DNA from 3 places in the Leptothrix sp. (in: b-proteobacteria) genome. Region 2 is predicted to be linked to each of the others. Evidence: predicted binding sites of a transcription regulator. Region 2 holds the regulator's gene; each other region holds the start of a gene.

Region 1 (4,208 bases), on a different contig from region 2:
CCGGCTCGCCGCCGAACAGCTTGATGGTGTCCATCGTCGCCATCGCCAGGCCCGCGCCGTTGACCAGGCAGCCGATGTTGCCGTCGAGGCTGATGTAGGCCAGATCGAACTTCGACGCTTCGACTTCAGCCGGATCTTCCTCGTCCAGATCGCGATAGGCCACGATCTCGGGGTGGCGGAAGAGGGCGTTGGGGTCGAAGTTGAACTTCGCGTCCAGCGCGATCAGGTTGCCCTTGGAGTCACGGTTGAGCGGGTTGATCTCGACCAGCGAGGCGTCCGTCTCCATGTAGCAGCGGTAGAGGTTCTGGAACAGCGTGACGGCTTGCGCGGTCGAGTCGGCCGGCAGGCCGATGGCGTCAGCAATCTTCCTGGCCTGCTCGGCGCCCAGGCCGGTGAGCGGGTCGATCACTTCGGTGACGATCTTCTCGGGCGTCGAGTGGGCGACCTCCTCGATGTCCATGCCACCCTCGGAGGACGCGATGAAGGCGACCTTCTGCGAGGCGCGGTCGGTCACGAGCGAGACGTAGTATTCCTTCTGGATGTCGGCGCCGTCTTCGATGTAGAGGCGGCGCACCTTCTGGCCTTCGGGGCCGGTCTGATGGGTGACCAACTGCATGCCGAGAATGTCCTCGGCGAGCTTGCGCACATCGTCCATCGAGCGTGCGAGCTTGACGCCGCCGCCCTTGCCGCGCCCACCAGCGTGGATCTGCGCCTTGACGACCCACACGGGTCCGCCCAGCTTCTGCGCGGCTTCCACCGCCTCCTGCACCGTGAACGCAGCATGGCCGCGCGGCACCGGCACATCAAACTGGCGCAGGATTTCCTTGCCTTGGTATTCGTGGATTTTCATGGGGAGGCGGGAGGTTGGGAGGGCAGAACGCTGCCTCTGGGCCCTGATTCAGGGCCGGAAGACGCACCGGAGAAATCAAAAACGCGAGAACTTTATCATGCTGCACTGCCGCATGACGCTGCGTAGTAACCGCTGCCGCCAGGGCGGAAAACGCTTGCAGCAGTGCTCAATCCGGAGTCGCTGCTTCGCGCAGGATGCGGCGGGCGACCTCGGCGGAGAAACCGCGCGCCATCAGGAAACGCATGTGTCGCGCTTGTTCACGGGCGTCAGCGGGCGCTTCGCCGAAGCGGCGGCGCCAGACCTCGCGGGCGCGGTCCAGTTCAGTCGTTTGCAACTGGGCCAGGCTGTCTTGCATGACGTCGGCGGCGACGCCCTTGCTGCTGAGTTCCTGCTTGATGCGCGCCGCGCCGAAGCGGCTGGCGCGGCGGTGCACGACGGACTCGACGAAGCGCGCTGCGCTCAGGAGTCCGCGCTGCTCCAGTTCATCCAGCAGTCGCTCGACGACTTCGGCCTCTTCGGCGTGGGGCAGCAGTTTGCGCTGCAACTCGGCGCGGGAGTGCTCCCGCGCGGCTAGGTACTTGAGGGCCCGGCCCTTGAGCGAGAGCTGGTTAGCCTGGCTCGCCACTGGTGAGCGCCGGCAGCAGGCTGATGCCCAGCGAGGTGCGGATCTTGTTCTCGATCTCGTGCGCCAGCGCGGGGTTCTCGCGCAGGAACTCGCGGCAGTTGTCCTTGCCCTGACCGATCTTCTCGCCGTTGTAGGCGTACCAGGCGCCGGCCTTGTCGACGATCTTGGCGGCTACGCCCAGATCGACGATTTCGCCTTCGCGGCTGATGCCTTCACCGTAGAGGATGTCGAACTCGGCGGTCTTGAAGGGCGGCGCCACCTTGTTCTTAACGACCTTGACCTTGGTCTCGGAGCCGATGACCTCCTCGCCCTTCTTGATGCTGCCGATGCGACGGATGTCGAGGCGCACCGAGGCGTAGAACTTCAGTGCGTTGCCGCCGGTGGTGGTCTCGGGCGAGCCGAACATGACGCCGATCTTCATGCGGATCTGGTTGATGAAGATGACCATGCAGTTGGTCTTCTTGATCGTGGCAGTCAGCTTGCGCAGCGCCTGGCTCATCAGGCGGGCCTGCAGGCCGGGCAGGGAGTCGCCCATCTCGCCTTCGAGTTCGGCCTTGGGCGTGAGCGCGGCGACCGAGTCGATGACGACCAGGTCGACCGAGCCGGAGCGCACCAGCGCGTCGACGATCTCAAGGGCCTGCTCGCCGGTGTCGGGCTGGCTGATCAGCATTTCCTGCAGGTTGACGCCCAACTTTTGCGCGTATTGAGCATCCAGCGCGTGCTCGGCGTCGATGAAGGCGCAGGTGCCGCCGATCTTCTGCATCTCGGCAATGACCTGCAGCGTCAGCGTGGTCTTGCCCGAGGATTCCGGGCCGTAGATCTCGACCACCCGGCCGCGCGGCAGGCCGCCGACGCCGAGCGCGATGTCCAGGCCCAGCGAGCCGGTGGAGACGACCTGGATGTCAGCCACCACCTCGCCCTCGCCCAGTCGCATGATCGAGCCTTTGCCGAACTGCTTCTCGATCTGTGACAGCGCCGCCTGCAAGGCCTTGGCTTTTTCGCTGCTGAGGGCTGATTTGGGATTGGCTTCCATGGGGGTGTTCTCCGTCGGTTTGCGTGCCATTATCTCTAAAGCTGGATGTTTGTACAGTGGTTTATCAGGGTGTTGTGCAGATTCTGCCTGCGCAGCCTGGCGGGGCCCAGTGCACGCTCAGTGCGCCACGCCGGGCACGCTGCCCAGCCACCAGAGCAGGGCGCTGAGGGTGAAGAAAGACGTCACCGTGGCGGCCAGCAGCACGGCGGCGCAGAAGCCTTCGTGCTGGTACTTCTGCGCCATTACGGGGTAGATGCTCAGCATCGGCATGGCGGGCATCACCAGTGCTGCAGTGCGCAGCAGCGGGTCCATGGGCGGCAGCAGCATCACGACGCCCAGCACGGCCAGCGGGTGCAGCACGAGCTTGCCGATCACGACTTCGCTGACGTCGCGCAGCATGCCGCCCACCTGCAGCCCGACCAGCGCACCGCCGATGACGAACAGCGCCAGCGGGCTCGATGCGCTCGCCACCAGTTGCACCGCGCGCGCCAGCGTGGTGGGCAGCGTGAGGCCGAACAGCGCGCAGGCGAAGCCGGCCAGGATGGCGATGATGAGCGGGTTCCTGAGCAGCCCGCGCAGCGACTGCAGCAGTGCCTGGTGCCAGGCCAGGTTGCGGCGCTCGCTGCTGTCGGCCAGCACCAGTGCCAGCGGCAGGATCAGCAGGTTCTCGACCAGCATGCACAGCGCCAGCGCGACGGCGGCCGGCGGGCCGATCAACTGCAGCAGCACCGGGAAGCCGATGAAGCCGCTGTTCGGTGCCGCCATGCCCAGGCCCTGCAGCGCGCTCAGCGCCATCGGCTTGCCGCGCAGCCGGCGGGCGTAGAAGGTGCCGCCCAGCAACAAGGCCAGTGAGCCCAGCGCATAGGCGAGCAGGAAGTCGCCATGCACGATCTCGCCCAGGCTGCGCTGCGACAAGGCGTTGAACACCAGCGCCGGCAGGCAGAAGCTGATGACGAACTTGCCCAGCACCCGCATGTCGGGCTTGCTGAACAGGCCGCCGCGCACGGCCAGGTAGCCGAGCGCGATCAGCAGATAGATCGGGCCGGTGATGGCGAGGATTTGTTGCATGGGCAGGTCGGCAGCGGCGGGGCGCACAGTGTCCCAGACGCGAATTGCGGGGCTGCTTCAGCGCCAGTCTTATCTCAAGGTCAGTGCGGATGGTCAGCTTGCGCACGCTTCCTACAATGGCTTCATCCCGTCGGCCGACAGACGGGTCTCGAACAAGACTGAGGAGACACCCCCCAATGCGCATCCTGATTGCCGAAGATGACCAGGTTCTGGCCGATGGTTTGCTGCGCAGCCTGCGCACGGCGGGCTATGCGGTGGACCAGGTCGGCAGTGGCTCCGAGGCCGACGCGGCGCTCGCCGCCCATGAGTTCGATCTGCTGATCCTCGACCTGGGCCTGCCCAAGATGCACGGCCTGGAGGTGCTCAAGAAGATGCGCTCGCGCGGCTCGTCGGTGCCGGTGCTGATCCTGACGGCGGCCGATTCGGTCGAGCAGCGCGTCAAAGGCCTTGACCTGGGCGCCGACGACTACATGGCCAAGCCGTTTTCGCTGCAGGAGCTGGAGGCGCGGGTGCGGGCGCTGACGCGGCGCGGGCTCGGTTCAGCCAGCGCGATCATCCGCCATGGCCCGCTGAGTTTCGACGCCACCGGCCGCGTCGCCTACATCAATGACCAGATGATCGACCTGTCCGCG
Region 2 (4,208 bases):
CAACCGCCTGTCGGTGACGCTGTCGACACCCAAGGCGCTTGGCGGCGATGACGGCGCCGGCACCAACCCCGAGCAGCTGTTCGCTGCTGGCTACTCGGCCTGCTTCCTGGGCGCGCTGAAGTTCGTCGCCGGCCAGAAGAAGGTGCCTGTGCCGGCCGGCACCACCATCAGCGCCGACATCGGCATCGGCCCGATCCCCACCGGCTTCGGCATCCAGGCTGCACTGACCATCAACCTGCCGGGCGTGGACCGCGCCGTGGCCGAAGAGCTGGTGCAAGCTGCCCACATCGTCTGCCCGTACTCGAACGCCACGCGCGGCAACATCGACGTCACGCTGACGACGGTGGTCTGACCAGCCGCTGATCAATGCTGCGCCAGCAGGCGCAGCAGCAACTCCACCCGCGCCTGCGCTGCCGTCAAGGCACCGGCGTGGGGCAAGGCGGCCTCGGCGTTCTCGACGATGCTGCCCGCACCACCCCGCAAGGCCCGCAGCACCGCCACGCCCCGCTGGCGCGCGCGCTGCAGCACGGCCAGCAGGTCGTCATGCACCGTGCCATTGCCGGTGCAGGCCACCACCAGGCCTTGCACCCCTGCGTCAACCACCAGCTGCGCCAGCGCACCGTCGCTGCCGGCGTGGCTGTGAATGATCTCGACCTGCGGCCAGATCTCGCGCGCCAGCACCTCGACGCCCAGCGCCTGCCCGCCCGGCCAGGGCCGCAACTGCCGCAAGCGCCCTTCTTCCAGATACGCCAGCGCACCGGCATCCCCGGCGTTGAAGGCATCCAGCCGGTACGGATGGACCTTGCGCGCCTCATCGGCCGCCCAGATGCAGCCCGCCAGACAGGCCAGCACGCCATGCACGCCGGGCGTGGCCGCGAGCGTGAGCGCGTCGAGCAGGTTCTGCGGGCCATCGGTGTGCAAGGCGGTGGCGGGTCGCATCGCGGCGGTCAGCACCAGCGGCTTGACGGGCGCCAGCACGCGCTGCAGCAGGTAGCCGGTTTCCTCCAGCGTGTCGGTGCCGTGGGTGATGACCACGCCGACCACCTCGGGCCGGGCCAGATGGGCTTGGCTGCGCTCGGCCAGCCGGCGCCACACCGCATGGCTCATGTCCTTGCTGTCGAGCTGGGCGACCTGCTCGAACTCCAGCCGCAAGCCCGTCTGCAGGCGCTGCGCCAGCCCGGATTGCGCGACCAGATCGGCCACATCCAGCTCGGCCGCCTTGTAGCCGACGTTGTCCGCCGCGTGGCGCGAGCGCCCGGCAATGGTGCCGCCGGTGCCCAGCACCACCAGACATGACGCCGGGGCAGAAGAACTTTCGAATTCCGCTGAATAAGCCACAGTGCTTGTCATTCTTGTTGTGCTGTATAAAAATACAGCCTCAGATTAAAGGGAAACATCTTGGAACACAGCCCCAAACTCACCGCACGCCAGCAGCAGGTTCTGGAGCTGATCCAGAGCGCCATCGAGCGCAGTGGCGCCCCGCCCACCCGGGCCGAGATCGCCACCAAGCTCGGCTTCCGGTCAGCCAACGCCGCTGAAGACCACCTGCAGGCGCTGGCGCGCAAGGGCGTGATCGAGCTGATCGGCGGCACCTCGCGCGGCATCCGTCTCAAGTCTGACATATTGCGCAGCATCAACGAGTCACGCGCCAAGGGCATCGGCGAGCAGTTCACCCTGCCGCTGGCGAGCCTGGCGCAGTTGTCGCTGCCGCTGGTCGGCCGCGTGGCCGCCGGCAGCCCGATCCTGGCGCAGCAGCACATCGACCAGAGCTACACGGTGGAAGCGCACCTGTTTGCGCGCCAGCCCGACTTCCTGCTCAAGGTGCGCGGCATGAGCATGCGCGACGCCGGCATCCTGGACGGCGACCTGCTCGCCGTGCAGAAGGTCAGCGAGGCCAAGAATGGACAGATCGTCGTGGCACGGCTGGACGACGAGGTCACGGTCAAGCGCTTCCGGCGCAGCAAGAACGGCATCGAACTGGTGCCCGAGAACCCCGACTTCGACATCATTCACGTCAAGGACGAGGCCAACTTCGTCATCGAAGGTCTCGCGGTCGGCCTGATTCGCAACACCCTGCTGGTCTGAAGATCGACTGCAACCAGCAGGTCGGGTCAACTGCCGTGCGTAAGTCGCAAAGCAGCCTCCAAATTTTTCATTTATGGCATCAAGCTTTGCGGTGGTCCGTCGAGATCAAGGCATCGAACGTTTTCCATGATCGCCTGACAGGAGACTCACCATGACCGGCTCACTGCTTCGTTTTCTCAGCCGCCGCCCGCTGACGATGCCCGGCGCCGCCCTGCTGCAGGGACACATGGCCCTGAGCACGGCGCTCTTTGCCGTCAACCGGCCCGCCGCACGACATGCCCCGGTGCTGCGCCTGAGCATCGATCCGCGCGACGCACGGCGCACCGTGATCAGCGGCCGCATGAACGAGGTCTGCGATGCGCTGGACGCACTCATTCACCAGCAGGCACAAGCCGCACGCTGAAAACGCCCGCGCTGCGCAGACAATCACGCCATGTCTCTGCAACGCCTCCATGCCAGCCAGGTGCTGGCCGAAACCACCCCTTTTGACGCCATCATCGATGCGCGCTCACCCAGCGAATTCGCGCTCGACCACCTGCCCGGCGCAGTGAACTGGCCGGTGCTCGACGATGAGGAACGTCGCCTGGTCGGCACCGACTACAAGCAGGTCTCCGCCTTCGAGGCCCGCAAGATGGGCGCAGCGATGGTGGCGCGCAACATTGCCGACCACATCGACCGCTGGACCGGCCCGCTGCCGCGCAACTGGCGCCCGCTGGTCTACTGCTGGCGCGGCGGCGACCGCTCCGGCACGCTGGCGTGGTTCCTGGACCGCATCGGCTTCAAGACCACCGTGCTCGACGGCGGCTACAAGGGCTTTCGCGCGGTCGTCCGGCAAGAGCTGGATGAACTGCCCGCCCGCTTCGACTGGCGCGTGCTGTGCGGCAAGACCGGCAGCGGCAAGACCCGCCTGCTGCAGGCCTTGCGGGCTGAAGGCGCGCAGGTGCTGGACCTGGAGGCGCTCGCCCACCACCGCGGCTCGGTGCTCGGATTGGTGCCGGGCGACCAGCAGCCCAGCCAGAAAGCGATGGACAGCGCCGTCTGGAGCGCACTGCGCCAGCTGGACCCGGCGCGTCCGGTCTACGTCGAGAGCGAGAGCAAGAAGATCGGCCACATCCGCGTGCCCGACATGCTGATCGAGACGCTGATGCAGCGCGGCCGCTGCCTGCTGGTCGACCTGCCCCAGCCCAGCCGGCTGCAGTTGCTGCTGGAGGACTATGACTTTCTGGTCAAAGATCCTGAACACCTGTGCCGCCAGCTGGATGCGCTGGTGAGCTTGCGCGGCAAGGAACAGGTCAAAGCCTGGCAAGACGCAGCGCGCGCCGGCCAGATGGCCGAGGTGTTTGACGAGCTGATGCTGCGCCACTACGACCCAGGCTACATGAAGTCGCTCAGCAACCACTACGAGGGGCTGGCCCAGGCGCCGACCGTGCAGTTGGAAACCGCCACGCCCGAGGACCTGACCCGCGCGGCGCGACTTCTGATCGCGCCATGAAAAAAACCGGCCGAGGCCGGTTTTCTTGAGCGCATTTCGCCCTCAACCCATGTGCAGGCCACCGTTGCAGCTGAAGTCTGCGCCGGTGGTGAAGCCGGAGTCCTCGCCCGCAAGCCAGGCGCAGATCGAGCCGATCTCGTCGGGCGTGCCCAGGCGCTTGACGGGAATGGTGGCGACGATCTTCTCCAGCACTTCCGGCTTGATGGCGCGGACCATGTCGGTGCCGATGTAGCCCGGGCTGACGGTGTTCACGGTCACGCCCTTGGAGGCCATTTCCTGGGCGAGAGCCATCGTGAAGCCGTGCATGCCGGCCTTGGCCGCCGAGTAGTTGGTCTGGCCGGCCTGGCCCTTCTCGCCGTTGACCGACGAGATCTGGATGATGCGGCCCCAGCCCTTTTCCACCATGCCCGGCACCACCTGCTTGGTGACGTTGAACATGCTGTTGAGGTTGGTGTCGATGACAGCCTTCCAGTCATCGGGCGTCATCTTCAGGAACATGCGGTCGCGCGTGATGCCGGCGTTGTTGACCAGCACGTCGATCGGGCCATGCTCTGCCACGGCCTTGGTGAAGGCCTCGACGGTGGAGTCCCAGTCGGCGACGTTGCCGGCCGATGCGTAGAAGGTGTAGCCG
Region 3 (4,208 bases), 370 kb from region 2:
CGGCCTGGGTCAGGCCTTGCGTGTAATAGCGGTAAGTGCCCCGGCCGGCGCGCTTGGCCTGGTACATGGCCGCGTCGGCATCGCGCACCAGGTCGCCCGCATGGGTGCCGTCGCTCGGGTAGACGCTGATGCCCAGGCTGGCGCGCACGTAGACCTCCTGCCCGGCGATCAGAAAGGGCGCGTTGAGCAGGTTCAGCAGCTCCTGCGCCACCGGTGCGGCATCCTGCGGCTGGCGCAGGCGCTCCAGCACGAGGATGAACTCATCGCCGCCGAGCCGGCCCAGCGTGTCCTCGCGCCGGGTGCGCTGGGACAGGCGCTCGGCCACGGCGTGCAGCAGGTCGTCGCCGGCGCCATGGCCCAGGCTGTCGTTGATGGTCTTGAAGTTGTCCAGGTCGATGAACATCACCGCCACGCCGTGGCCCTGGCGCTGGGCGGCGTCGATGGCGTGGTCGAGCCGGTCCAGCACCATCAGCCGGTTGGGCAACTGCGTCAGCGGGTCGAAGTGCGCCAGCCGGTAGAGCTTGTCCTCGGCCAGCTTCTTGGTGGTGATGTCGGTGAAGACCGCCACGTAGTGCGTGGGGCGTTGCTCGGCATCGCGCACGGTGCTCAGCGACATCCACTGCGTGTAGGTTTCGCCGTTCTTGCGCCGGTTCCAGATCTCGCCCTGCCACTGGCCCTGCGTCTTGAGCGTGCGCCACATGTCCTCGTAGAAGCCGGTCTCCTGCCGGCCGGATTGCAGCATGCGCGGCATCCGGCCCAGCGCCTCGGCCTCGGTGTAGCCGGTGATTTCGGTGAAGGCGCGGTTGACCGAGACGATGCGCGGCTGCAGGTCGGTGACCATCACGCCGTCCTGCGTGCTCTCCAGCGCGGCGGCGTGCAGGCGCATGCGGCCCTCGTACTCGGTGCGCTCGACCGTGCTCTGGATCTGGTCGAGCGCAAAGCTCAGGTCAGCGCTCACTTCGGTGAAAAGCGTCTGTTCCTCGCGGTCGGTCGGGTCGAGCTGGTCGCGCATCAGCATCAGCACCGCCACGACCTGACCGCGGCAGCGCAGCGGCAAGGCCACGGCGCCAAGCTCCAGGTGTTCATCGTGCTGCCAGGCCAGTACGCCGCTGTGCTGGGCCTGGCGGGCGGTGGCCTCGAACCAGGCTGGCGTGTCCTGCCAGGGCAGGTCGCCGCTGCTGCACGTCAGCTGGAAGGGCGCCTCGGCGGTGGTGAAGTCGGCCAGCCCGTCGGTGACCTGCAGCACCGCCGCCGCGCGGAAGTGGCCGTGGCTGATGGCCGCCTGGGCGATGCGCCGGTACAGCTCGCTGGCTTCCCGCGTCATCACGATGGCCTGGTTGACCTGGCTGAGGAAGCTGTAGAGCCGCGTCAGGTCATCGACGCGCAGCAGCGCGGCCTTGCGCAGGCTGATGTCGAAGCTGATCCACACCGCCATGTTCTGGCCCGGCACCGCGCTGACGCGGCCCTCGAACCAGCGCACGCCCGTCGGCAACTGCAGCATGAACTCGCAGCTCTGCGTCTGGTGCGTGTCCAGCGCCAGCGCCAGCAGGTCGAGAAAGACGCGGGCCTGATCCGGCGGGAAGAAGTCGCTGATGCGGTGGCCGATCAGCTGCGCCTTGGGTGCGGTGAGCTTGTCCTCGGGGCCAAACACGTCCAGGTAGCGGCCCTCGCGGTCCAGCAGCAACGACACATCCGGAATGGCCGAGGCAAAGGCGCGCAGCCGGCCGTCGCTCTCGGCCTGGGTTTGCTGCACGCGCAGGCGCAGGAACTCAAGGCGTGCGATCAGCCCGAAGCCGACCATAACCAACAGCAGCACCAGCGCCAAAACCAGCGTGGAGGGGATCACCGTGATGTCCCCGGTCGAGATTTCTTTTTCATGACTCCCCTTTGCAGACGGTGCCGATGCCGGCGTGACAACCGATCGAATGGCACCACTTGTGACAAATTGTCAGTGCTAGTCACGGGATGATTCGGTGCCGCCATGCCGCAAAGCCTGGGAAAGCCAACCTAAATGCACAGCTTTTGATTCAAAACAAACCGCACACTTACGAAATTGCTGTTTCTTGCGAAATTGCAATTTCAGGCGTGGTGGCTTATCAAAGACCGGTTGAGGGTTGGTCATCAAAAACTGTATATTTGTACAGTTATGAGAGCCTTCATCATCCCGTCCTCTTCATCGGCCGTTTCTGATCCGCTGCGTCACTCGGTCGTACCCAAAGGCCGCGGCACCGGCTGGCAGATTGCCCACCGCTTCGAGTCGCGCCAGCGCGAAACGGCCGACGATGGCTGGGGCAGCATGGAGGACTTTGCGGCGAATGCCGCAGCACCACCGCCGCCCACGGCCACCGCGGTGCGCGAGGAGCGCGTGGTCAGCATCCTCAACCGCAACGACTCGCCCGACGTGCCGTTCGACCTGTCGGTCAACCCTTATCGCGGTTGCGAGCACGGCTGCATCTACTGCTACGCGCGGCCCACGCACAGCTACCTCAACCTGTCGCCGGGGCTGGATTTCGAGACCCGGATCGTTGCTAAGGTCAACGCCGCCGAGCGCCTGCGGGCTGAGCTGGCACGGCCGGGCTACGTGCCGCAGCCCATCAACCTGGGCTCGGCCACCGATGCCTACCAGCCCGCCGAGCGCCGCGTGCGCATCACCCGCTCGATCCTGGAGGTGCTGCATGAGTGCCGCCACCCGCTCTCCATCGTCACCAAGTCGGGCGGCATCGTGCGCGATCTGGACCTGCTCGCGGCCATGGCGCAGCGCCAGCAGGTGCTGGTGTTCATCAGCGTGACGACGCTCGACCCCGGCTTGGCGCGCATCCTGGAGCCGCGTGCGGCCTCGCCGGCGCGGCGGCTGGCGGCCATCAGGGCGCTGACCGATGCGGGGGTCTGGGTCGGCGTGAACGTCGCGCCAGTGATCCCGTTCGTGAACGAGCCCGAGATCGAGCAGATCCTGGCCGCCGCCGCTCAGGCCGGCGCCCGCAGCGCGCACTGGACGGTGTTGCGCCTGCCGTGGGAGGTCAAGCCGCTGTTCCAGGACTGGCTGGCGCAGCACTTTCCGGATCGGGCCGAGCGCGTCATGGCCCGCCTGCGCGAGATGCGCGGCGGCCGCGACTACGACGCCGACTTCAGCCTGCGCATGAAGGGCTCGGGCGTCTGGGCCGCGCTGATCGGCCAGCGCATGGAGAAGGGCGCGGCGCGTGTCGGGCTGACGCGCGAGGTGCCCCGGCTCGATTTCTCGGCCTTCATCCGGCCGGCGCCGCTGCCGGTACAGCGCCAGAAGCCGGCGCACGACCCGCAGGGCGAGCTGTTTTAAGGGCGGACCTGAGGGCTGACCCTGAGGCGTCAAGCGCGTGACAGTTTCGGCACAGCTGTTTGCAGTCCAATGGCGACATCACGTTCTACCGCCCCGGCAACCAGGAGATCCGCATGGCCCGTTCCCACGCTTCCTTCCAATGGCAGGACCCGCTGCTGCTCGACGCCCAGTTGAGCGACGACGAACGCGCCGTGCGCGACGCCGCCCGCGCCTACAGCCAGGACCGCCTGCAGCCGCGCGTGCTCGAAGCCTTCCGCCACGAGCGCATGGACGCCAGCATCTTCCGCGAGATGGGCGAACTCGGCCTGCTCGGCGCCACCATCCCTGAGCAGTACGGCGGCGCGGGTCTCAACTACGTCTGCTACGGCCTGGTGGCGCGCGAGGTCGAGCGGGTCGACTCCGGCTACCGCTCGATGATGAGCGTGCAAAGCTCGCTGGTGATGGTGCCGATCCACGCCTTCGGCAACGAAGCCACCCGGCAGAAATACCTGCCCAGGCTGGCCACCGGCGAATTCATCGGCTGCTTCGGCCTGACCGAGCCCGACCACGGCTCCGACCCCGGCAGCATGGTCACGCGCGCCCGCAAGGTCGACGGCGGCTACAGCCTCACCGGCGCCAAGATGTGGATCACCAACAGCCCGATCGCCGACGTCTTTGTCGTCTGGGCCAAGGACGATGAAGGCCAGATCCGCGGCTTCGTGCTCGAGAAAGGCTGGAAGGGCCTGAGCGCGCCGGCCATCCACGGCAAGGTCGGCCTGCGCGCCAGCATCACCGGCGAAATCGTGATGGACAACGTCTTCTGCCCCGAAGAAAACGCCTTCCCCGAGGTGCGTGGTCTCAAAGGCCCGTTCACCTGCCTCAACAGCGCCCGCTACGGCATCGCCTGGGGCGCACT

Evidence for each region. Region 2 encodes LexA, which represses DNA repair genes until DNA is damaged. Its sites were predicted from a motif close to ACTGTATNNNNATACAGT; they were not measured.
Region 1: the regulator LexA is predicted to act here: its motif matches at 2,549-2,566, upstream of recA (recombinase RecA).
Region 3: the regulator LexA is predicted to act here: its motif matches at 2,128-2,145, upstream of AC5IG3_RS16565 (PA0069 family radical SAM protein).

What each region holds. Positions count from the first base shown of each region.
Region 1 covers NZ_CBDFPH010000001.1:355,171-359,378, forward strand. The annotation lists gene sucC (ADP-forming succinate--CoA ligase subunit beta) at 1-850, opposite strand, end outside; gene recX (recombination regulator RecX) at 1,017-1,475, opposite strand; gene recA (recombinase RecA) at 1,459-2,508, opposite strand; gene AC5IG3_RS01440 (AEC family transporter) at 2,626-3,576, opposite strand; gene AC5IG3_RS01445 (response regulator) at 3,753-4,208, shown strand, end outside.
Region 2 covers NZ_CBDFPH010000011.1:57,781-61,988, forward strand. The annotation lists gene AC5IG3_RS14705 (organic hydroperoxide resistance protein) at 1-352, shown strand, start outside; gene AC5IG3_RS14710 (asparaginase) at 364-1,350, opposite strand; gene lexA (transcriptional repressor LexA) at 1,399-2,085, shown strand; gene AC5IG3_RS14720 (hypothetical protein) at 2,237-2,488, shown strand; gene mnmH (tRNA 2-selenouridine(34) synthase MnmH) at 2,519-3,577, shown strand; gene phbB (acetoacetyl-CoA reductase) at 3,620-4,208, opposite strand, start outside.
Region 3 covers NZ_CBDFPH010000011.1:432,417-436,624, reverse strand. The annotation lists gene AC5IG3_RS16570 (sensor domain-containing protein) at 1-1,846, opposite strand, end outside; gene AC5IG3_RS16565 (PA0069 family radical SAM protein) at 2,147-3,313, shown strand; gene AC5IG3_RS16560 (acyl-CoA dehydrogenase) at 3,427-4,208, shown strand, end outside.